DNA from 3 places in the Paenibacillus sp. FSL R7-0333 genome. Region 2 is predicted to be linked to each of the others. Evidence: predicted binding sites of a transcription regulator. Region 2 holds the regulator's gene; each other region holds the start of a gene.
What was found. Region 2 encodes NrdR, which represses ribonucleotide reductase genes. Its sites were predicted from a motif close to AACACNATATATNGTGTT; they were not measured.

Region 1: MKY86_RS10160 (adenosylcobalamin-dependent ribonucleoside-diphosphate reductase) is a predicted target of NrdR. The motif match lies at 3,083-3,100, and genes of this name have one in related genera.
Region 3: nrdI (class Ib ribonucleoside-diphosphate reductase assembly flavoprotein NrdI) is a predicted target of NrdR. The motif match lies at 5,617-5,634, and genes of this name have one in related genera.

What each region holds. Positions count from the first base shown of each region.
Region 1 covers NZ_JBBOBZ010000001.1:2,458,465-2,466,520, reverse strand. The annotation lists gene MKY86_RS10160 (adenosylcobalamin-dependent ribonucleoside-diphosphate reductase) at 295-2,946, opposite strand; gene MKY86_RS10155 (DEAD/DEAH box helicase) at 3,370-5,115, shown strand; gene MKY86_RS10150 (YqhG family protein) at 5,115-6,179, shown strand; gene MKY86_RS10145 (hypothetical protein) at 6,331-7,407, shown strand; gene MKY86_RS10140 (YqzE family protein) at 7,589-7,783, opposite strand; gene MKY86_RS10135 (N-acetylmuramoyl-L-alanine amidase family protein) at 7,991-8,056, shown strand, end outside.
Region 2 covers NZ_JBBOBZ010000001.1:2,140,035-2,148,090, forward strand. The annotation lists gene phoU (phosphate signaling complex protein PhoU) at 1-126, shown strand, start outside; gene polA (DNA polymerase I) at 276-2,948, shown strand; gene mutM (DNA-formamidopyrimidine glycosylase) at 3,000-3,842, shown strand; gene MKY86_RS08800 (manganese efflux pump) at 4,042-4,764, shown strand; gene coaE (dephospho-CoA kinase) at 4,774-5,370, shown strand; gene MKY86_RS08810 (lytic transglycosylase domain-containing protein) at 5,370-5,933, shown strand; gene MKY86_RS08815 (alpha/beta-type small acid-soluble spore protein) at 6,035-6,253, opposite strand; gene nrdR (transcriptional regulator NrdR) at 6,419-6,892, shown strand; tRNA gene MKY86_RS08825 (tRNA-Ala) at 7,141-7,216, shown strand; tRNA gene MKY86_RS08830 (tRNA-Lys) at 7,226-7,298, shown strand; gene MKY86_RS08835 (helix-turn-helix domain-containing protein) at 7,471-7,824, shown strand; gene MKY86_RS08840 (ImmA/IrrE family metallo-endopeptidase) at 7,824-8,056, shown strand, end outside.
Region 3 covers NZ_JBBOBZ010000001.1:5,481,055-5,489,110, reverse strand. The annotation lists gene MKY86_RS23180 (ABC transporter ATP-binding protein) at 1-54, shown strand, start outside; gene MKY86_RS23175 (ABC transporter permease) at 47-811, shown strand; gene MKY86_RS23170 (alpha/beta fold hydrolase) at 834-1,613, opposite strand; gene nrdF (class 1b ribonucleoside-diphosphate reductase subunit beta) at 2,090-3,049, opposite strand; gene nrdE (class 1b ribonucleoside-diphosphate reductase subunit alpha) at 3,086-5,170, opposite strand; gene nrdI (class Ib ribonucleoside-diphosphate reductase assembly flavoprotein NrdI) at 5,157-5,516, opposite strand; gene MKY86_RS23150 (RNA polymerase sigma factor) at 6,132-6,668, shown strand; gene MKY86_RS23145 (hypothetical protein) at 6,665-7,819, shown strand; gene MKY86_RS23140 (LacI family DNA-binding transcriptional regulator) at 8,012-8,056, shown strand, end outside.

The DNA.
Region 1 (8,056 bases), 320 kb from region 2:
CACAATAATGGAGTACGGGGCATTTTCAGTAGGGATAGTCGATTATGGAAACGGATGGAACATTGGTTGGAGTCTCGTTTCTTATTTGGTGGCTTATACAATAGTAATCATCTATAGAAAATTGATAAGCACATTTGTTTAAATGATGTTCCGAGCTGATAACGAAAACTCATAAAAATAAAAACAGTCCCGATGAAAATAAAAGTCTCATCGGAACTGAACATTAATTACTCAGAACTTAAATAAGTTGTATAAATATACATTTTAAATTAATCATGGAATTCAAGTCCGCTCTCACCCGCACCGGCTATACCCGCAGTTCCCGCAGGTCTTGCATCCCTCAATATTAATCAGCGAGGCACTACCGCAGGAAGGGCAGAGATCCCGCGAAGCGGTAGCGTGGTTGTGCACACCATGGCCTCCATGGCCATCATCGGTAGCTACCGCAGGAACCGTGGATTTCAGCTCGGCGTTCAGCGCCTCGTTGAAATCAAGCTCCAGCGTAGCTGCGATTGGCGCAGGAATATGATCGTCATGGGCGTTGTTCAGCACATGGGTCTCCAGGGCTTTGGCTACGGCGTCGGCGATGGACTCGACGCGGTTAGCGCCGAAGCCGATGGCGCCGGAGCCGCCGATGCCCTTGAGGTGCTTGATCAGCAGGCCGACCTTCTCGCCGTGATCTCCGTAGCGCAGGAATAGCGAGCAGACGCGGCCCAGGGCTTCCGCCATGGCGAAGACGTCAGAGCCAGCCTTGCCCACATTCAGGAAAATTTCGGCCGGGATACCATCAAGATCGTTGATGGTGATATACGCCATGCCGAACGGCGTGTTGATCTTATAGGTCGCGCCGCGCAGCACCTGCGGACGCTTCTTGTATTGCTTGTCTACTCCGCTGGCCGCTGCCTGGTGGGCAGGCGCTGCGGCTACAGTTGTCGGAGCTGACGGAGCGGCTTCCGTTTCCTTAATCACCTCTGGCTTGGCAGCCGTTGCCGGTTCGTCCTTCTTGTCTTCCTTCTTCTTGGTCTCCAGCACCTGTACATCACGGCTGCCATCACGGTAGATGGTCACGCCTTTGCAGCCCAGATCGAAGGCCATTTCATACAGCTCGGCGGTCTCTTCCACTGTGAAGTCGGACGGGCAGTTCGCTGTCTTCGAGATCGAGCTGTCCACCCAGCGCTGGATCGCGGCCTGAGCGCGGATATGATCCTTAGCGGACAAATCCATTGATGTGACGAAGTATTCCGGCAGCTCTTCTCCCGGATGGGCCTCCAGCCATTCCTGGGCGATAGGCACGAACTGCTCATCGTAGCCAAGACGGCTCTGACGGAAATATTTGAAGGCGAAATACGGTTCGATCCCGGTGGAGGTGCCGACCATGGTTCCCGTGCTGCCGGTAGGCGCCTGGGTGATCACAGTTACGTTACGCATACCATGCTTGCGGATCGACTCGCCCACTTCAGGATAGACCTCGGTGATATTGCGCATGAAGCCGCTCTGCAGGTATTTATCGGTGTCAAACGCCTGGAATGATCCCTTCTCGCCCGCAATCTCTGCGGAAGCCAGATAAGCCTCGCGGGCCATGAAGCCATAGAGCTTGTCCAGGAACTCCAGCGATTCCGGGCTGCCATAGCGGATATTCAGCTTGATCATCAGCTCAGCCAGACCCATGGTGCCGAGACCTACGCGGCGTTCGAGCTTCTGGTTGGCTTCATTTTCAGGGAAATGATACGGTGTCTTGTCGATAACATTATCCAGAAAACGCACGGAATAACGGGTCGTTGTCGCCAGATCTGCCCAGTCCACATCGTGGTTCTCCGCATCGTAGAACTTGGAAAGATTGACGGCGGACAGGTTGCACACGCCCCAGCCGGGCAGGCCTTGTTCACCGCACGGATTAGTACATATAATCCGATTGAAATAGTGGCTATTTGACATCTGATTATAATACTCCATGAAAACAACGCCCGGTTCTGCGGACTTCCAGGCCGATTCGATAATCGTATGCCAGATATCGCGTGCTCTGACGGTGCGGTAAGGGATGACGCGGCGGTTGTCGGACTTCCATTTATCCAGATCGCCGTCCCAGAGGGTGTCGTAATCCGGATCGGTGGTATCCGGGAAGACCAGCTCCCAGTCCAGATCCTCCTTGACGGCCTTCATGAAGCCATTGCTGACGCAAACCGACAGATTGGCATTGGTAACCTGGCCCATCGTCTGCTTCACGGTAATGAAGTCCAGCACATCCGGGTGCCAGTCGTTGATCATCAGCATCAGCGCGCCGCGGCGGCTCCCGCCTTGTTCAATCAGTCCGGTTGTATAGCTGAACAGGCCGCCCCAGGACACGGAGCCGCTGGAGGAACCGTTCACCCCTCTGACAATGGCACGGCGCGGGCGCAGCGAGGACAGATTGATGCCTACCCCGCCGCCGCGGGCCATAATCTCGGTCATCTCGGAGAGTGTCTCCATGATGCCGCCCCGGCTGTCTTTGGGAGATGGAATCACATAGCAGTTGAACAGTGTAAGCTCCTCGCTGGCTCCGGCCCCAGCCGCAATCCGTCCGCCGGGAACCAGCTTCCAGTCATCCAGAATCGAGCGGAATTTGCCTGTCCATTCCTCCTGAAGCTCAGGAGTCTTCTCTACAGAAGCCATCGCTGCCGCAAGACGGTCCCACATCTCCTCCGGCGTCTTCTCGATGTTCAGTGTCAGCTTTTCCACATCCGACTGCACCAGCTCGCCGCTGCGGGTTTTTACCGTAACCATCCGGCCTGTACGCTCTACAATCTCGCCAACCTCCTTGGTTGGGAACTTCGGATCATCCTTCGTCAGGACAAGTACTACATCGCCTACCCTGGCATTATTGCTGTCCGCGTCCTTCCAGGCATAACGGTCCAGGAATATTTTCTCGCTCAGACCCTCTAGACGCTTGTTGTGTTCCACTGTACTCAATAGTAAAACCTCCCGGGGATTAATAGGTCATGCTTCCGGCGGCTGGGCAGCCGCAGCCTGCTTGTCCGGCGGAAGCTCCTCTTGTCAATAACAAACAGCCGAAAAAATCCGCATACCAGCTAAATTTCATGCTTTTGTAACAATATATGGTGTGCGTTAACTTTTAAACTATACCACATGTTGTGGATAGCGGTCTTTTTTGAAAAAGCAGCCCCAGGCAGGAATAACGGAAAATTGGGAAAAGAAAGGCTCATTTCCTCCCTCTTTCTCGCTTTTTTGCAGACACTGGAACTGAAAGCTTTCAAGGCGGATTACAGCGTTCCTCTGTGAATTCCATACCCCTCTGGTTATGAAATCTCTCTGAAACGAGCATACTACTGCTACGCATTTCGATATGAAAACTGCGACGGAGGAGGCTGCAACATGACGCAATTATTCCGCAATTCCCTGCCCCAAGAGAAGGTAACTTCTGCGCCGCTGCTGCCTGTTCCTCTATCTTTTGAGCGTAACTGGCTGCATGATCTGGAATCGAGACTGGATAAAGGGGGGCCGTGGGGCGACTGGCGGTTATCCCGCCTTGCCGTGCAGGGAGAGCAGTCGGGCCTGGTTACCAGCTTCGATGAGCTGCAGTGTATGAAGCATCTGTCCGGGCTGTCTCCGCTTCCCCATCAGCTGGATACGGCACACAAGGTGCTGTTCGAGATGTCGGGACGGGCGATTCTGGCCGATGAAGTCGGACTTGGCAAGACCATCGAAGCCGGGCTGGTGCTGAAGGAGTATCTGGTGCGCGGGCTGGTGGGCAAGGTTCTGATTCTGGTGCCGGCCTCGCTTGTCCTGCAATGGGTGCGGGAGCTGAATACGAAGTTCGGAATCTCTGCCGTAGCGCAAAAGAAAGCCTATTCCTGGGGCAATGACATTGTCGTCGCCTCGATGGATACGGCCAAGCGTGACCCGCATAAGGAAATGCTGCTGAGCCAGGAGTACGACATGCTGATTATCGACGAAGCCCATAAGCTGAAGAATAAGAAATCGACGAATTATCTGTTCGTCCAGCAGCTCCGCAAAAAGTACTGTCTGCTGCTCACCGCCACCCCCGTGCAGAATGATCTCGGCGAGCTGTTCAATCTGATCACGCTGCTGAAGCCGGGCCAGCTGGGGAATCAGGGCGATTTTGCTACCAATTTCGTGGTGGATAAGCGCCAGCCCAAGAACGAAGTCCAGCTTCGGGGCGAGCTGTCCAAGGTCATGATCCGCAACCGCCGGGGCGAAGGCCCGGTGAATTTCACCAAGCGCAAGGTGCGCAATATCCCCCTCACCCTCTCCGCTGAGGAGAAGGCGCTGTATGACGGCGTGACCGCTTTTGTCAAAGAACAGTATCAGGAAGCGGGCGGTAATCTCAGCAGTATGCTCTCCCTGGTCACCCTTCAACGTGAGGTGTGCAGCAGCCGGGATGCGGTGTTCGTAACGCTGGTGAATCTGATCAAGAAGCTGCCGGCCGATTCGCCGAAGCGCGAGCGGATGATGGGGCTGCTCCAGACGATCCGTACGGTCAAGACGAATACGAAGGCGGAGAAGACGATGGAGTTAATCCGTGAAATGAACGAGAAGGTAATCGTCTTCACGGAGTACCGGGCCACGCAGGAGTATCTGCTTCAGTATTTCCGTGACCATGGACTGCAATGTGTGACGTACTCGGGCGGGATGAACCGCGGCAAAAAAGACTGGATGATGGACCTCTTCCGCGGACGCGCCCAGGTGATGATTGCCACCGAAGCCGGCGGCGAGGGGATTAACCTGCAGTTCTGCCACCATATGATCAATTTCGATCTGCCCTGGAATCCTATGCGGGTCGAGCAGCGGATAGGCCGGGTCCACCGGCTGGGTCAGGAGAATGATGTGGTCATCTATAACCTCTCCACCGAAGGGACCATTGAAGAGCATATCCTCCACCTGCTGCATGAGAAAATCAACATGTTCGAGATGGTCATCGGCGGGCTGGATGTCATTCTGGAGCGCTTCGAGCAGAAGGGCTCGCTTGAGAAAAGCCTGTACAAAATCGTTCTTGAAGCGGGCAGCGACGAGGAGCTGCGCAGCGGGCTGGATACTATCGGCGATTCGCTCAGTGAATTGACCCACGCCAAGCTGGATGATAGCGGGGTGCCTAAGTGATGCTGACGCCTACAGAAGTGCGCAAGCAGGTCATGGATTATCTGGAAGCGACTGAATGCACCATATTGGAATCCTCACCGCTGCATGTGACGGTGAAGCTCTCCCCGCGCGCGGACCGGATGCTGACGGACCGCCCTTATTATTGGGGCTTCGTGGAGCGCACCGGCGTAGATCCCGAGACCCTCTCCTTCAGCTTCGTCTTCGACCCGCAGAAGTACGATGAACTGGCCGCGCAGGCCGCTGCGCCTGCGGCCCGCCCGCGTGGCGGGGCCAGCCGCCCGGCAGGGGCGGGGGCGCCGCCGGGGCTGGCCGGGGCGGCGGCCGAAGCTGCTGCGGAGCCGCTCGGCGCAGCGCAGGCGCCGGGAGCTGCGCTGCCGCCCGGGGTATCTGCTGCGCCGGAGGACAGCATTCTCGCGCGGTACTTCGGCATCGTTCCGGCGCTGCCGCGCCTCGGACCGGGCATGATCCGCCGCGAGGATGTGACCTACGGCAGCAAGCGCCTGCGGCAGATCTGGTCGGCGGCACGGGACGAAGGCCGGTGCCTCCAGCTGTTCGAGGACCCTGGCCTCAGACAGCGGACCACGCTGTTCTCGGCCGCCTACGAGCCATGGCTGGCGGTCTGCTACAAGGTCGAGATGACCTGTGACCTGAAGCGGGAGGAGCTGCATTTCATCGCGGTGTCGTTAACCTCCGGGCTGATCGTCCCGGACTTCGAGGCCCGGCTGGCCGGCAAGGAGCTGACGCCCCGGCTGCCGGAGAACATTCATGTCCAGCCGTTCGAGCTGGGGATTACGGATGGGGCCGACCGGCTAGAGGGATATCTGACCTCGAAGCTGGCGCTGCTGGATTACACCTGGGCGGAAGAAGCGCGCGAACGATTGGAGCTGGAGCTTAGCATCGTGGACATCTACTACGCGGAGCTGCTGAAAGAACCGGAAGAAGAGAAGCGCCTGGCTATCCAGGAGCAGTACAACCGCCGCCGCCAGGAGACCTCATGGCAATACGAGCCGCAGATTGCAGTTTCTGCCGTTACGTACGGATTGTTTCATCTGCGCAGCACATAGAATGCGACCTGGTCCGCTAAAAGCAGGCAAAAAAACAGCGAAACTCCCGCCGCCTGGCGCGACAGCAAGCAACAGCCTTTTCAGGGCTTGTCCCCTACAATGAACAGTAAGAAGCGTAAATTCCCTCTATACAGGAAAGGTGACTGAACCTATGAATATCACTGCAAGACGGAAGGGCTCCCGGCGGCGTGGCCGCATGCTCCTCTGTCTGATTCTTGGACTGACTCTGCTGGCTGCTAGCGCCTCCTCTCCCCAGGCGCTAGCGTCACAAGCCAGCCGAACGACCGTGATGCAGGCCGTCACGCAGGAAGTTCTTCCGGGACTGGAGATGAAGCCGATTCCAGCGCCGGAAACGCTGCAGGCCTTCACCCGGCAGACGATTAGCCAGCTCTCGGCGGATGCTCCTTTTAAGGAATGGAAGGATGCCGGCACGGAGGTCTACCCTCTTGGTCCGGGAACGCGCAGCTGGCTGGTCAATGTGATGCACAGCGGTCAACGGATCGGCTATCTCATTATCTCCGCTGCGGATCAGGGCGGCTATCTGCTTAGCGAATACGGAGCCGGAACCGATGGTCTCCCTTACAGTATGACTGAACTGCGCCAGTATCTGGTGCAGCAAGGACTGATACCCTCTAATTCTTCAGGTGCCATCGGGGTTACGGCGCTCTATGCTCCAATGCTGCCTGTCTGGAAAATCACTACGGAGAACAGAACGTTGTATCTGAATGCTACCGTTCTGGAGACGCTGCCCTGGAGTCAGAGCCAGGCTGAGCCTATTCTTAATGCTGCACCGGAAGCCTCAGCCATGCTGTCCTCCGGCCCGGGCCAGGCGCGCACTCCCCAGCCCGCTCTGCGGAGCGGCGGAGAGGATGACCCGTATGCCGATCTGCTGTGGCTGACCGCACCCGGGCTGAAGACGTTGAACGGAGCAAGCCTGAGCGCTCTGCTTCAGGAGCGGGGCAGTCTCGCCTTCCAGTCCCCGGGGCACAACGACACGCTCGGCGCGCCATTCATGATTACAGGCAGCCAGAGCTGGCTGAAGCCCGGTGCTTCCCGGGACCAAGGCAGCACTGAAGCCGCCGTAGTCTATGCCGCCGCCGGTCCCGGTGGCATCCGCTATCTCCCGCTTAGCGCCCTTCAGAAGGCAGGCACTTTCCACAAGCTGCCGGTGCAGCTGCCCGGGGGAGCCACGCTGGGCTCGGCTGTTCTGCCCGGCTCAAGCCGGTAGACTGGCACTGGCCAGAATTCCTGCTCCATACTGAAACAGCCTTCCCGGGTGCCGCCTGCACGACGCCACTTGGGAAGGCTGTTTGCTTATACACCTAAATTCTACTCAGCGTCCGCTTTCTCCGAATTCAGGTGCATTTATACACCTGAATTCCTCTCAACGCCCGCTCACTGCTGAAGCGCTACTCCTTACGCTCCCCTCCCCGGCTCCATTTGCTGCGCCACACGGACCAGGCGAGCGGCAGCGTGCCGAACCATTTTTCCGCCCACGGCTGCTTCTCTGCCTTCCGCCGGGCATGGACAGCGCGAGGGTTCTCAATGTAGACGACTACCTTTTCCGTAATATACTTCACCAGATCATCTCCGCCGGATGCCATCTCATACACCTCCCAGGTGAGTACCGGGGCGGGCTCCCGCCCCTTGACCTTATGCCTATAGTGTGCTCCAATCCTCCGATCTCTAAACCGGAATCCGAAGCTTCGTATAGGTTAGGCCGTTAAGGCACAATCTAACAAGACTACACCTGTATAAACCGTCATTAAGTACAAGTAGCTGTTGATTATTCCGGCAGGGAGGTTATTCACTTGAGACAGTCAGAAGCATTAGAGCCCCATACGGCTACACATTCCCATCTTTCAAAAGAGCAGCCT
Region 2 (8,056 bases):
GTGAATCAGGCGATGCTGCTCACACTGGTTGGCCGTTACATTGAGCGGATTGCCGATCATGCCACGAATATTGGCGAGAGTGTAGTGTATCTGGTTACAGGTAAACGTCCGGATTTGAACCAATAACAGTATAGACTGCCAGAGGCAAGCCTTCATTCCGGGGGCTTGTTTTTTATTTTGGCATAAAGCGGCGATTCGTGGCAGAGCCATTTCGTCTTGGTGCGGAGCATATGTTACTATGTAAGGAGAAAGCAAGAAAAAGGCGAGGTGCTAGTGTGGACAAGCTGATACTCATTGATGGAAATAATATCATTTACCGGGCGTTCTTCGCCATGCCGCCGCTGACGAATACAGCGGGACAGCAGACGAATGCGGTATACGGTTTCACGACGATGCTGCTGCGTCTGCTGGAGGAGCATAAACCGACACATATGATTGTAGCCTTCGACGCGGGGAAGATTACCTTCCGGCATGAAGGCTATGAGGAGTATAAAGGCGGGCGCCAGAAGACCCCGCCGGAGCTGTCCGAGCAGTTCCCGCTGCTCAAGGAGCTGCTGAAGGGTCTGGGGGTTCCGCAATTCGAGATTGCAGGCTACGAGGCTGACGATATTATCGGCACCATCTCCAGGGAAGCGGATGCCGCCGGCCGTCAGGTGATGATTGTGTCCGGGGATAAGGATATGCTGCAGCTGGCTTCCGAGCATACCACCATCGCACTGGTGCGCAAGGGAGTAACGGAAGTGGAGCTCTACGGGCCGCAGCAGATCCGTGACAAATATGATCTTACCCCAGAGCAGATCATTGATCTGAAGGGGCTGATGGGCGATGCCAGCGACAATATTCCCGGGGTGCCGGGAGTCGGGGAGAAGACAGCGCTTAAGCTGCTCCAGCAGTTCGGATCGGTGGAGGGCGTGCTGGCCGGAACCGGTGAGCTGAAGGGCAAGATGAAAGAGAAGCTGGAAGAGCACGCGGACAGCGCCGTCATGAGCAAAAAGTTGGCGACGATCTACCGCGAGGTTCCGCTTGAGCATACGTGGGAGGATATGGTCTTCAGCGGGATTAACACGGACACGGCTGGGCCTGCGCTCGCCAAGCTGGAATTCCGCTCGCTGCTGGAGCGCCTGTCGCTGAGCGCCTATTCACATGCGGCGGACGGCAGCCTGATGGGTTCCCCCGTGGTGGAAGCCGCAGAGCTTAATATTACAATTGTTGACGAAGCCGGAATAGGCGAGCTGGTTCAGGCACTGCCGGGCATCTCCGCCCTGCATGTGGAATCTAACGGGGAGAACCCGCACCGTGCCGAAGTGATCGGTCTGGGGCTGTCTTCGCCGGAGCAGCATTATTTTGTGCCTTTTGCCCTGCTGAAGAGTAAAGCGGCAGCACCCCTGCGTGACTGGCTCGGTGACGGGCAGGCGCCGAAGAGCGGGTATGATCTGCACCGTGCCGATCTGGCGCTGCATTGGCAGGGGCTTGCTTTTGCCGGAGCCGCTAACGATGTTCAGCTTGCCGCCTACCTGCTGGACCCGACCGAAGCCAGCCAGAATCTGAATGACCTGACCACGAAATACGGCCTGCCCCGCTTGTCGCCGGATGAGGATGTCTTCGGCAAAGGGGCCAAATACAGAATCCCTGAGCTTAAGATTCTCGGTGAGCATGTCGCCCGTAAGAGTGCGACCGTGCTAGGCATTGTGCAGAAGCAGCAGGTGGAGCTGGACAAGACGGACATGACCGGTCTGTTCCAGGACCTGGAGATGCCGCTGTCACGGATTCTCGCCGATATGGAGAAGCAGGGGATTGCTGTAAACAAGGATGATCTCGTCCAGCTCGGCAAGGAATTTGAAGCCCAGATCTCCCGGCTGGTCACTGAGATCTACGCCGCTTGCGGAACCGAATTCAATCTTAATTCTCCGAAGCAGCTGGGCGAGGTTCTGTTCGTGAAGCTCGGTCTGCCGGTCGTGAAGAAGACGAAGACCGGGTATTCGACGGATGCCGAGGTACTGGAAAAGCTTGCGCCTTATCATGACGCTGTGCGCCTGATTCTGCAATACCGTACCATTGCCAAGCTGCAATCCACGTATGTTGAAGGTCTGATGAAGGAAATCTCGCCGGAGACCGGCAAGGTACACACTTTCTACCGGCAGACGATTGCGGCCACGGGCCGGCTAAGCAGCCAGTTCCCGAACCTGCAGAATATTCCGATCCGGCTCGAAGAGGGCCGCAAGATCCGTAAGGTGTTCGTGCCCTCCGAGCCGGGCTGGTCGATACTGGCGGCGGATTACTCGCAGATCGAGCTGCGTGTGCTGGCGCATATCTCGGGCGATGAGCGGATGAAGGAAGCTTTTGTCGAGGATATGGATATTCATACTAAGACCGCCATGGACGTATTCGGCGTTCCTGCGGAGAGTGTGGACAGCAATATGCGCCGCTCTGCCAAAGCGGTTAACTTCGGCATTGTGTACGGCATCAGCGATTACGGGCTGTCTCAGAACCTGAACATTCCGCGTAAGGAAGCGGCCCGGTTCATTGAGCAGTATTTCGAGGTGTTCCAAGGTGTGCGCCGTTACATGGATGATATCGTAGTCGAGGCCCGGAAGCAGGGGTATGTTACTACTCTGCTGGAACGCCGCCGTTATCTGCCGGAGATCAATGCGAAGAACTTCAATCTGCGTTCCTTCGCAGAACGTACGGCGATGAATACGCCGATCCAGGGAACCGCTGCCGATATTATCAAGCTGGCCATGGTTCATATGGATAAGGCGCTGCATGAGCGCGGCCTGAAGAGCCGAATGCTGCTCCAAGTACACGATGAGTTAGTGTTTGAGGTGCCGGAGGAGGAGCTGGAGCAAATGAAGCAGCTTCTGCCCGAGGTGATGGCCGGAGCGCTGCAGCTGTCTGTTCCGCTCAAGGCAGAGGTAAGTTATGGCAGCAACTGGTACGAAGCGAAATAGGCTCCCCGCACATGGCAGATATCCGGTATAATGGAGTGGAGGTGAGCCATGATGCCGGAATTGCCGGAAGTCGAAACAGTCAGAAGAACACTTAATGAGTTAATTACAGGCAAGCAGATAGAGCATGTCACCGTCCGGCTGCCGCGGATAATTCAGCGCCCGGATGATATTCAGGCCTTTGCCCATATGCTGGCAGGCCATACAGTGGTAACGGTTGAGCGCAGAGGCAAGTTCCTGCGTTTCGTATTTGACGGGCTGGTGATGGTCTCCCATCTGCGGATGGAGGGCCGTTACGGGGTGTACCGTGAGGGCGAGCTGCTGGACAAGCATACGCATGTTATTTTCCATTTCACAGATGGGACGGAGCTGCGTTATACGGATGTGCGCCAGTTCGGGACGATGCATCTGTTCCAGCCGGGAGAGGATCTGCAGCTGAAGCCGCTGAACAAGCTGGGGCAGGAGCCGCTGGATGCCGATTTCACGCTGGAACGGTTCAAGGAGATTGTCGCCAAGCGGAGCACCAAGATCAAGCCGCTGCTGCTCAATCAGGAATATATAGTAGGTATCGGCAATATTTATGTAGATGAGTCCCTGCACCGTGCAGGCATCCACCCGGAGGAGACCGCGAAGTCCCTCTCGGAGGATCAGCTGGCCAGACTGCATCATGCTATTGTCGCAACACTGACGGAAGCAGTGAATGCCGGAGGCTCCTCCGTGAAGTCATATGTCAACGGCCAGGGGGAGAGCGGGAGCTACCAGGATCAGCACAAGATCTACGGACGCAAGGATCAGCCGTGTGCCAACTGCGGCACGCTGATTGAGAAGAGTGTGGTCGGCGGACGGGGAACGCATTATTGTCCCAGCTGCCAGCCGGTACCTGTACTGATTCTTTAATATTTATTTAGAGTCAGCGCTGCATTTACAGCCCGTTTCCGGGCTAGTTACATCTGAGTTATAACCGTTATGTATAAAGGCAGGCACTTCCTGCCCGTCCCGCCCATATAATGTGTGAAGATTGCTGATTATGGCGAAACGGAGCTCTGGTAAGGATCATTAATCCACCGGCTCCGGTTCTTCACGGGAGGGATTGCGGGTGCTTAGCCCATTGTTGTCACTGCTGTTGCTTGCGTTTGCGCTTAGTCTGGATGGATTTGGTGTAGGCATTACATATGGACTGCGTAAAATGAAAATTCCCCTGCTCTCCATTATCATTATCTCGCTCTGTTCAGGGGTCGTCATTTATGGTTCTATGCAGGTCGGCGTGCTGCTGGCCAAGGTAGTCTCCCCGAATGCCGCTTCCAGTGTCGGAGCGGTTATTCTCGTCTTAATGGGCTGCTGGTCCCTGTTCCAGATGCTGACGCAGAAGGAGAAGGAGCAGGAAGAGCCTGCGCCGGCAGCCGATAAAGGCTATTTGGGGCAGGAGACCAGGCAGGAGACGGCTGCTGCCGCACAACTTGCTGAGACAGAGCTGAAGCCGGCCGTATTCTCGCTGGAGCTTCGCCATCTGGGCGTGGTTATACAGATTCTCCGCACACCATCTTCTGCGGATATGGATGCCTCGGGGAGCATCTCCTCCATGGAAGCCATGATTCTGGGGATCGCGTTGTCGCTGGATGCCTTCGGAGCCGGTCTTGGTGCAGCATTGCTCGGATTCAGCCCGTGGTCCACCTCGCTGATGATCGCTGTATTCAGCGGAACCTTTCTGCTGATGGGGATGAAGACAGGACTGAGATTATCAGGCAGCTACTGGATGAAGCATGCCGCTGCGCTGCCCGCGATATTATTAATTGTAATGGGTATAATGAAGTTATTATGAGGTGAGTACATGATTATAGGCTTAACCGGAGGCATCGCTTCGGGAAAAAGCACCGTGTCTGCACTGTTTGTCCGCAAGGGAGCTGCGCTGGTGGATGCCGATGTCATCGCCCGAGAGGTGATGCTCCCCGGACACCCGGTGCTGGCGGCAGCGGTGGAGGCTTTTGGAGACCGCATCCTGCTGCCTGACGGTTCGTTGGACCGGGCAGGTCTTGGCGAGATTGTCTTCCGGGACCCGGAGGCGCTTAAGACACTGAACAACCTGACCCATCCGGCAATCCGCAGGGAGATCAAGGACAGGATGTATGCGCTTGAACAGGAGAATCCGCAACGTCTCGTCATTGTGGACATTCCGCTGCTCTACGAATCAGAGCTGGATTCCTTGTTTGATCAGATTATTGTGGTCTATGTTCCGAGGAGGGTGCAGTTAGCCCGCCTCATGGAGCGCAGCGGAATGAAGCTGGAACAGGCGGAGGACCGGCTGAGGTCCCAGATGGATATTGAACTGAAGCGCAGGAAAGCAACATTTGTGATCGACAATAGCGGTGATCTGGAGTCTGCAGAGCTTCAGGTTGCCCGGCTGTGGGACAGGCTGGGCCTGATATGATGAAGTGGCTGCGTAAAAAAAGAGTTCTGCTGCTGCTGTTCATCGGCTTCACCGCGATCCTGTTTCTTGGTTCCAACTGGATGTCATGGTTTTATCCCATTTATTATAAAGCAGAGATCCGCCAGCACAGCCAGACGTATGAGATGGACCCATTTCTGGTGGCGTCCATCATCCGTGTGGAGACCAATTATAAGACCGGCCGCGAATCCAAAAAAGGCGCACTCGGGCTCATGCAGCTCATGCCGGATACCGCCAAGTGGGCGCTCGAAAAGGCCAAGCTCCCCGACGTGTCGCTGGAGCGGCTGAAGGAAGAGCCCTCCTCCAATATTGAACTGGGCACCTGGTATTTGTCTACGCTGTCCAAGCAGTTCGACGGCAACCGTATAGCGGTCATAGCCGCCTATAATGCCGGGCCTGGTAAGGTGCAGAGCTGGTTGGATGAAGGGCAATGGGACGGAACAGAAGCCTCTGTGAAGGACATTCCGTTCGGTGAGACGCGTCACTACGTGCAGCGTGTAATTTATTATTATGATCAATACACCGAGCTCTACAGTGAGTTTTAGGGTGTTTGTTACTTCTGCTGCTGTTATGTAAAAAGAAGCATCAAACGGCCGGAGGCCGTTCGATACTTCTTAGGCAAGCTTATGTCGCGCTTAGCAGGTTATTATTTGTACTGACCTGCCAATTGCTGTTCAGCCAGGGTTACAAGACGTTTAGTGATGTAACCACCGATCGAACCGTTTTCGTAAGAAGTTTTATTGCCTTGGTATCCGTCTGGGGAGAGGGTGATACCTAGTTCCTGGGCAACTTCATATTTCAGTTGTTCCAAGGCACCGCGTGAGTTTGGAGCTACCAGGTTATTGGAGTTGTTATTTTGGCTCATTGCTGTTCACCTCCTATCGGTTGGTAACTGTATTATGTGCCGGACATGTCAGATTCATAACAACAAATAAACGGTGTTTTCTGGAAATTAAATGATGCCCGCATAGCCCTTGTGTATCAAGGGGCGGGGCCTGACCATTCTAATGATGAGGAAGTGAAGAAGCTTATGAAATGTCCTTACTGCGACCACACCAATACCAAAGTCCTGGACTCGCGCCCGGCCAATGAGAATAAGTCCATCCGCCGCAGGCGGGAATGCGAGCTGTGCAGCCGTCGTTTCACCACCTTCGAGATGATTGAAGAGACCCCCCTGATTGTGATCAAAAAAGGCGGCAGCCGTGAAGAGTTCAGCCGTGATAAAATCCTCCGTGGCCTGATCCGTGCCTGCGAGAAGCGTCCGGTCCCTGTAGAGCGCCTGGAGGTCATCGTATCTGAGGTGGAGAAAAGCCTGCGCGGCATCGCTCTCGCCGAGATCGAGAGCCGCCAGATCGGCGAGCTGGTCATGGAGCAGCTCTACCCTGTCGACGAGGTAGCCTACGTCCGCTTCGCGTCCGTGTACCGCCAGTTCAAGGACATTAACATGTTCATGAAGGAACTGAAGGGACTGCTGTCCAAGACTGAGGAGCTGGACGGGCTGTAAGCTTCACCGCTTAGAAGTGAAGGATTCGATTGGGGTAGTGGGGCTGGCCTTGAGGTTGAGAGGTCAGTTCCCGGGTGGAGTTGTATCAAAATTAATTTCGGAAAAGTGTTGACACTGAAAGCAGATTTCTGTATTATATAGAAGTCGCCTACGAAACACATTGATGAATAAGCGACTTGATCTTCTCGCTCAGATCAGATTTTAGAATACATATTGTAATTCTAAATTAGTAAAATTGTAAAAAATATGGGGCCATAGCTCAGCTGGGAGAGCGCATCGCTGGCAGCGATGAGGTCAGGGGTTCGATCCCCCTTGGCTCCACCAATTTCATACGGACTCTTAGCTCAGTTGGTAGAGCAGTAGACTCTTAATCTATTTGTCCAGGGTTCGAGCCCCTGAGAGTCCATCACATGAAGAACGGCAGAGATGCCGTTCTTTTTTTGCTTTTAATAAGATGTTTATAAATTTTGTAGACGGTTAATATATAATTTGTATTCGTCTACACATCGAATTTATTTTGACGTATAATAAATACAGACATTGATGTCGTGACATTTCTAGTTGGGGGTATGCTTCGGATGGCTAATGAAATGAATCAGGCGGCAATTGTGAAGGTGAAATCATGGATGGCGGAGAACGGCAGGTCCATTCAGTGGCTTGCTGATCAAATCAAGGTTAGCAAGGCTTTGATGGGGCATATTCTGAGCGGTGAGCGTCAGTTCCTGCCTAAACGTATGGTGCAAGTCGCCGGTGTGATGGGAATTACTATAGAACAATTACTGGCTCCTGAACAAGCGGAAGAAAAGGAATATACCCTAAGTTTAAGGGGAAATGCGGATTCGCGAATTGCTAAACGGCATTTGAATATTTTAATGACTGCTATTCAGAATAGCCGTCATTTGGAAAAGGAATATGTGGAGGTCGGACGATAATGCCCTCCATAAAACAGCAGTCTGAACAAATGGGTGAAAACTTTGCATATGAAGTGCTGACTGAACAGATTGGAGCGCTAACCTTTATTGGGTCGGGAGTCGAAGAAAAATTGCGGGAACATGCCTCTGTGATTTATCAAAATATCCCGGACCCTCTTTTTTTTGGTGCTACTGTTAGTTTTGACGATGATAAATATGTAATGCTTAATACTTATCAGCCATTGAGAACCCG
Region 3 (8,056 bases), 3.3 Mb from region 2:
CTGGAGCAGTATTTCCTGGAACGCACGGAAAGTGCAGGTGAACGCCATGATTAATCTGTTCAAAATGGACTCTTACCGCTTCACGCGAAACAAGATTATGTACTTGCTGCTGCTTTTGTTCTGTGCCTTTCAGATCTTCGGCATCTATATGATGAAGCAATACGCGCAGCCTGTGGAGGAAGGCGGTGTTCAGATCGGAAATTTAACGGAGATAGACTTCATCCAGTACACGATCTCACAGCCGCCTTCCTGGATGCTGATCTATATCGCCGTATTCACGATCTATTTCTATATGAGCGAATGGAATTCCGGCTTCCACAAGAATTATATCTCCATGAGACAGGCAAGAATCCACTCCGTCTTCTCCAAAATGGCGATTCTCGCCCTATTCGTGGCCATGCTGTTCCTGACACTGTTAATTGCGGATGGGATCGGGAGAAGGATGTTTTTTGACCAGACGGATATGGGGGAGCCAGGCACGCTCATTACTCTGCTGGCCAGCCAATTCTTGCTGCACTGGGCGTTCTCCCTGCTTGTTCTCTGCATTGCTATGATGACTAAGAACTTGCTCATCAGCTTGAGCGCCGGCTTCGTTCTGGCCCTGAATGTGATCGGGATGGTACTGGGGGCGCTGGAGAATCAGTTCACAGGCACTCATCTGACGCAATATCTGCTGATCAACACGCTCGTACGGGTCAAGGATCTAGGCAGCACGGCTGACCTTATTCATACATTCGGAGTAGCGGTTGCAGCGATTCTAATACTAAGCTATCTTGCTGTCCGCTACAAAATCAGGGAGGATCTGAACTAGCTTCACTTCGCGCCTGAGGGAATCAGATTCTTCTGCATTCCCCGGGCAGCTCCCCGCCCTGAATCCATGCCTCGACCAGCTTATTGAACAGCTCTGGCTTCGCCAGAGAGAGGCCATGTCCCATCAGGGGAATCACCACGCTCATGCAGCGGGGATTCACAGCTACAAGGTCCCGGGCGGATTGCTTCATGACAGATTTCTCACGTTCACCTACAGTAACCAGTATCTTGCCTGTGGCCTCACTGAACCCGGCTGGAATGCGGAACGACATATTCTCTTCCAGCACCCGGATCAGCGTCTTCAGTTCCATCTGCCGGCTCTCTTCAACATACCGTTCCAGGTACTCCTCGCCCAGATAGAGCGTCTTAGCCTGTAGCTTCGCGAACCATCTGTACTTAATCAGCGGAAAAGACAGTCTGACCGCCGGCCCGATCAGCTTGCTGGCGGAGGGAATGGGCCGCACTAACGCGCTGTTGATGATGGCATAATCGATCAGCTCCGGTCTTAACCCCAGCATCTGAACCAACACCTGTGCGCCCAGCGAGAAGCCGGTGACAACGATCTTTCGTCCCTGAGCCCGCTCCTCAATGAGCAACAGAAGCTCCTCCGCACTGCTGCGGATCGTGAACTCCGTATCCTCCCGGCTGAACCCGTGCCCCGGCAGGTCCGGGACCAGACAATGATACCCGGCGAACGCCGCCACCTGCTTCTCCCACATCCACCCGCTCACGCCCCCGCCATGCAGGAAGACCATCAGACAAGCCCCATCCGGGTCTCCGTACTCCTGAATATGTATCGCCATCCCGTTACACCTCTTTCTTGTAAAATAGCCACTCCTACTCCTACGTCCCAGTAACAATATGGTCTCATAAGTAGAACCGGCTTTGTCTTCCTTTTCGGGACGGTACCGTTTCAGTGAAAAGTGAAGCTTGGGTTTCGATGTTTATTCAGAACCTTTGAGGGAACTGAAAAGGTGTATCACAAAAAAAGCCCCGGCAGCTTGTCCAAGCGACCGGGTACTTATTCTGCATACAATCCAATAAATTGAACTTGTCAATTACAAATAAAGGGTGAGTGGTGGAAGGGAATTTTGGAACTGTAGGAGCGATAGCGTCCGCCTGAAAGCTTTCCGTAGGAAAGCTCGCATCGGAAGCATATGCTTGGTTTGGATTTCTACCGCGAACAGCGGTATAAAATCAGGAAATCCAAACCTAACAGCGGCCGGAAGTCCAAAACTTCTCTGGAGCCACGACTATCCCGGAATCGGAATGTACAAGTTTAAAACTTAAAATCTACATCCCGCAAAGGCTCAACATTCATCGCCCGCACATACCCATTCCCCTTCTTCGAGAAGAAGTCATGCTGCTTCGTGTGGGTGCTGATTCCGTTCTGGACGATCGGGTTAATCTCTTCCTCATCGAACAGCGGATCATGGCCGAGGTTCATCATCGCCTTATTGGCATTGTAGCGCAGGAAGGTCTTCACTTCCTCCACCAGACCGATCGGTGCGTAGATCTGCTCGGTGTATTGCTCCTCGTTCGCGTGGAGCAGACGCAGCAGGCCAACCAGGGTCTCGTAGACATCGCTCTGGTCTTCTTCGGACAGCTCCTCAAAAATCTCCTGGGCCAGCACGCCGACATAGACGCCGTGGATGCTCTCATCACGCAGGATCAGGTCGATGATCTCGCCGCTGCAGGTCATTTTGCCTTGTCCGGCCAGATAGAGCGGGTAGAAGAAGCCGCTATAGAACAGGTAGCTCTCCAGCAGAACCGATGCGGACATCGCCAGATAGAGGTCTTTCTTGGTCTCAATCTTTTGATAATACTCCGAGATCGTCTGGGCCTTGAACTGCAGGAACGTATTGTCCTCCACCCAGCGGAAAATCCCGTCAATCTGCTCGGTGGAAGCCAGTGTGGTGAAAATGCTGCTGTACGACTTCGCATGAATCTGCTCCATCATGCCCATGAAGCCGAGGACCGCCTTGCGCTGCAAGCCGTCCACATGCTCCATAATCTGTGGCATCCCTACACCGCCCTGGATCGTATCCAGCAGGGTCAGTCCGCCCAGCACCTTCATATAAGAGTCCTTTTCAATCTCACTCAGCGTGAGCCAGGACATTTTGTCATCGGATAATGGAATTTCGTCGTCGGTCCAGAACTGCATAATATTCTGGTTCCAGAACATCAGCGAGAAATCGTCGTCGGGACGGTTCCAGTTCACGGCTTGGATTGCGCTCATAATCGTATATTCTCCCTTTCTGTACCTGTGCCCCTCTTAGATGGAGCAGGCCAGGCATTCCTCGACAGACAATTTGTTGGTCCGGGTGTAGTACAGGGATTTCAGCCCTTTGTGCGCCGCATACAGGTAAGAGCGGGCCAGCTCACGGGTTGTAACATCACTGTTCACATGGAGAACCGTTGAGATACCCTGGTCGATATGAGGCTGAATCTCCGCAATCAGATCAATCACCTTGAACTGGTCCATCTGGTAGGCGGATTTATAGTAGAACACATTGTCCGGACGCAGGTAAGGCATCGGATAGTAGGTGGTCGAGTTAGCATACGTGCGGGTTTCGATCTGCTCTACAATCGGCATGACGCTGGAGGTCGCATTCTGGATGTACGAGATGCTTGCGGTCGGCGCAATTGCCAGACGGTAAGCATGGTACAGGCCGTGCTTCATCACCTTGTCACGCAGCTGCTTCCAGTCCTCAGTTGTAGGAATGTAGATCCCTTCGAAGAGTTCCTGGGCTTTTGCCGTAACCGGACGGTAGTCTGTAGTTATATAACGGTCGAAATACACGCCGCTGGCATAGTCGGACTGCTCGAATCCATAGAAGGTCTCGCCAGTCTCAGCGGCAATCTCCATACTTTTCTCAATCGAGTGATAGTTCATGGTCATGAAGAAGGTGCGTGCGAAATCACGGGCCTGCTCACTCTCATAAGCCACCTTGTTCTTGGCGAAATAGCCGTGCAGGTTCATTACACCCAGACCTACGGAGTGCATTTCTTTGTTCGCCTTAGCCACGCCTGGAGCGTTGGAGACAGTTGTCATATCGCTGACAGCCGTCAGTGCCAGCATGCCCTCATGTACCGATTCACGGATCTTGCCGTGCTCCATCACGTTCACAATGTTGAGGGAAGCCAGGTTGCAGCTGATATCGCGGCGGATCTCGTCCTGCTGACCGTAGTCGTTAATCTCTGAAGTCTCCTGCAATTGGAAAATCTCGGTGCACAGGTTGGACATCTTGATCTGGCCCACATTACGCAGGGCATGGGCGTTATTGGCATTACTCTTGTTCATAATATACGGATAGCCCGATTCAAGCTGGATCATGGCGATCTTGGTCAACATGTCGCGTGCGCTCATCGCGATTCTTTTCTTCACGCGCGGATCGGCAAGCAGGGTATCATACATGACGTCCAGATCCATGTCATCCAGATGCGTACCGTACGCCTGGTAGACCGTGTAAGGAGCGAACACATGCAGCGGCTGATTATCCTGTGCGAGCTTGTAGAAGCGGTTAGGCACGATCAGGCCGATAGACAACGTCTTCAGGCGTGTCCGTTCGTCGGCGTTAATCTTCTTGCTGTCCAGGAACTCCAGTACATCCCAGCCAAAAATATTATAATAAGCCGCCCCCGAACCCTTACGCTGACCCATCTGGTCCGCATAGGAGAAGCCGTCTTCCATGAGCTTCAGGACAGGCATGATGCCTTTGGCCGCATCCTCGACACCTTTAATCGTCTCGCCGCGCGAGCGCAGCTTGGACAGATTGACGGCAACGCCGCCCCCGATTTTCGACAGCTGCATGCAGGTGTTCAGCACATAGTTGATCGAATTGAGTGAGTCGTCCATTTCCAGCAGGAAGCAGGAGACCATCTCGCCGCGGCGGCTTTTACCGGCATTAAGGAAGGTTGGTGTCGCCGGCTGCAGGCGCTGTTCCATCATCGAGCGGGCCAGTGTACGGGCAGTCTCTACGTTACCCCGTCCCAGATGCAGAGCCACTACCGCTACGCGGTCCGGATAATGCTCCAGGTACTGCTTACGGTCATTGCTTTTGACGGCATAGTCGGTATAGAACTTGGAAGCCGCCATATAGGAAGGGAAGCGGAAATTATATTCATGGGCGATCCGGTAGACATCCTCCATCTCAGCAGCGGAGTAGCGGTCGTACAGGTCCTCGTAGTAGTCATTGGCAATCATATAATCAATCTTGGCTTTCGTATCCGTGAAGGTCAGGCTACGCCGCTCCACATCCTGCATGAACTCGGCTACTGCTTCCTGGTCCTTATCCAATTGGAAAAAGCCGCTTTCGTCTCTCTTCATCAACATGTTGTTCAATTCAATATGCCGCAACCCGGTCCACCTCCTGTTTTATGCGCTGTACATCCCCGAAGGTTCCCGACAATTCAAACTTGCCGACCACCGGTACGTTGTAACGCTGTGCAATTAAGTCTGCGCTGTGCGCGTATAGCTCACCCCAGTTTTTGTTGCCGCTCGCGGCGATGCCTTTGAGCCTGGAATGGTTTCGTTCAAGGAATGTTGACACCTTCGCTGGAATCTGTCCAAATCCGGTAGTGTATGTAACAAGCACGTAAGGCTCGTCGATCGTCATATGCTCTTCGATTTGAACCGCCGGAAGCTTCAGTTTATTAATGAATCTTCTGACGTTGCCGGTCTTGGAATCGTAAGCAATCAACATGGCTCCTAACCTCCTATAACATGTTGCCCATTCTACAGCTCTTTCTACTTGACAAATGAACTTGGGCGAAATCACTAGATTTATGGGCTTAGCTCTTATATACACTATATTTAGTAATGCTTAATCATTTTATATACCATATATTGAAAAGTCAAGAGACAGACAGACTTCTGCGTCCCCTCAAAACAGAGCTTAAAACCGCCAATCCCACGCCCCGCCTGCATTCTATTCTCTTATAATTAATTAGTATTTTTTTTAAGCAATTTGCGGGGCTGCGGAATGGTGCAGACAGGGGCTTGCGGGAAGGGGAAACGGCTGTGATTTTTGAAAGCGTTTAGCCTTCGGGGGATCTGGATTTCATTGCACTTCGTACATTAGATGCTCCTTAAATTCAGGAGGAAATCAGCTCTGTTGTATTTTGTACACTTGATTTCAGCTAACAGGGGCTAATGGAGCAGATTCTTCAAATTCTAATGCAGGAAATGCAATAGAATGGAGATTAACGGAAAATATCGGCAATTCTATTGCAGAAAGTGCAATCCGCATATTCAGTTTTACAATAACAGGGAACCATATCCGCCGGCAGGAGTCTTATTAGGTGAGAGGGGAGAGAACATGCAGAGTAAAGAACTAACGTATAGCATGACCTGTGCCTCATCGGTATCGCTTCGCGAGATGATGGAGACCTACGGCCAGGACGTATGGAATTATGCTTTTTTCTTAACCCGCAGCCGGGAGCAGGCGAATGATATCAGCCAGGAGGTATTCCTTAAGGCCTACAAGAGCATGAGCAAGTACCGGGGGCAGTCCACTCTGAAAACCTGGCTGCTCACCATTACCCGCAACACCGCGTTCAGCTTACGGCGCAATAGCTTCTGGCGGAGGTTCGTTCCTCTGGGCAGCCATCAGGATAAGGGAGGCGCCTTGTCCGCAGAACAAGAGGCTATCGGCAATCAGTACGCGAACCGCATCTGGGAGATCATTATGGAGCTGCCGGACAAGTACCGGGAGGTGCTGGTGCTGGACATTCAGCAGGATCTGTCAGTCGCTGAGCTGTCCGCGCTGCTTGGGATTGCGCAGGGAACGGTCAAATCCAGGCTCGGGCGGGCCAGAATGAAAGTGAGAGCAGCGATGAAGGAGGAAGACCTGTGAAGACAAGACAAGAGCTTGAACAAGTGAAGGTGATGAGCGGGGAGAAGGATTGGTATAAGCAAGCCGGGCGGAACCCGCTTACAGAGCCGGGATTCACGCCACAGCTCATGGCGCGGATTGAAGAGGCTGCCCATGAATCCTCTAATCATCGTACAAGCGGCCGCCGCTTCAGCCGTATGACCGCTCTCGGCGGACTGGCAGCCATCCTGCTGCTTGGCGCGCTGGTCTGGCCGTTTGGCCCAGGGGCCGGGCTTGATCCGGCAGGGAGGCTGGCAGCGGTCTTTAAGCCTGGCTCGGGAGCGGCTGTGGTTACGCCGTCGGCATCTCCTTCGGCTACGCAGAACGCAGCTTCACCCGCATCGCCGCAAGCCTACAACCCGCCGGTTGGTTCTGCAGAGTTTGAGCTTGGCGGAAGGAAGTATTACATGCCCTTATCGCTGGACAGAGACAAGACGCGTGCGCGTGCTGTTGAGACTAACGCCGGGATTGTCTGGTCGCCGCCGCCGCCGATGGTCAATTACAGCAAGCCCAAATATACCCATCCTACGGAACCTTACACATTGTATCTGTCTCCAAAGGGGCAGTCTGAGCTATCTGAAGCAACGGCAAAACGGATCTATACCTTACCGCTTTATGCTGGCGGCTCGCAGCGTTATTATGAACTTACGGGGATCTGTGACGGAGGGGACTATGTAGTGCTGGGTATCGGAACGATCACTTTGGGTAAAGGGGTAGGAATGACACCTGAAAAGTTATCCGTTTTGAATTTAAAAGCAGCCGCAGCTGGAGAAACAGTAGCCCCGCAGGAACTGCTGGATTTAAGCAGTTTAGGTGACAAATATTCCTTGTACAGATCCTTTATTGCTTTTGATAAATATAATAGTGAGATGCTGCTTGTATATTACAGTGATGATAAAAAGAATGGTTTTGACGTTCATGGCAGTCTGTACGATATTGCTACTGGAGCGATACAGAATATAAGCAGCAAAATCGGCATCGACGTTCAAGGTCAGCAGCAGACAGCTATTTATGAAGTGAACGGTAAGAAGCGGAAAGCGGATATCGTCTTGCTCCTCGGCCAGCAGTGGTATTATGAATGGTTTTATCAGGAACACGGACAGCAGATTGATCCCGCTAAGACAGGGAAGTGAGCGTTCAGTGTTTGCAGCATCTAATAGAGGAATCCTGGTGAGGCTACGGGGTTCTCTTTTTCTGTCTGCTGCTTCATTCCATTCCCTATAGATAATTTACTAAAAAAAAGCTATACTTTTTGATAATATCTCTAAGTAAACGTGATTTGTGTTTACTTCTGGAGTTCGATATCGAAGAGTGGAGCGGGATCAATGAAGAAGCTGACTATTGAGGATGTGGCTAAGAAAGCGGGCGTA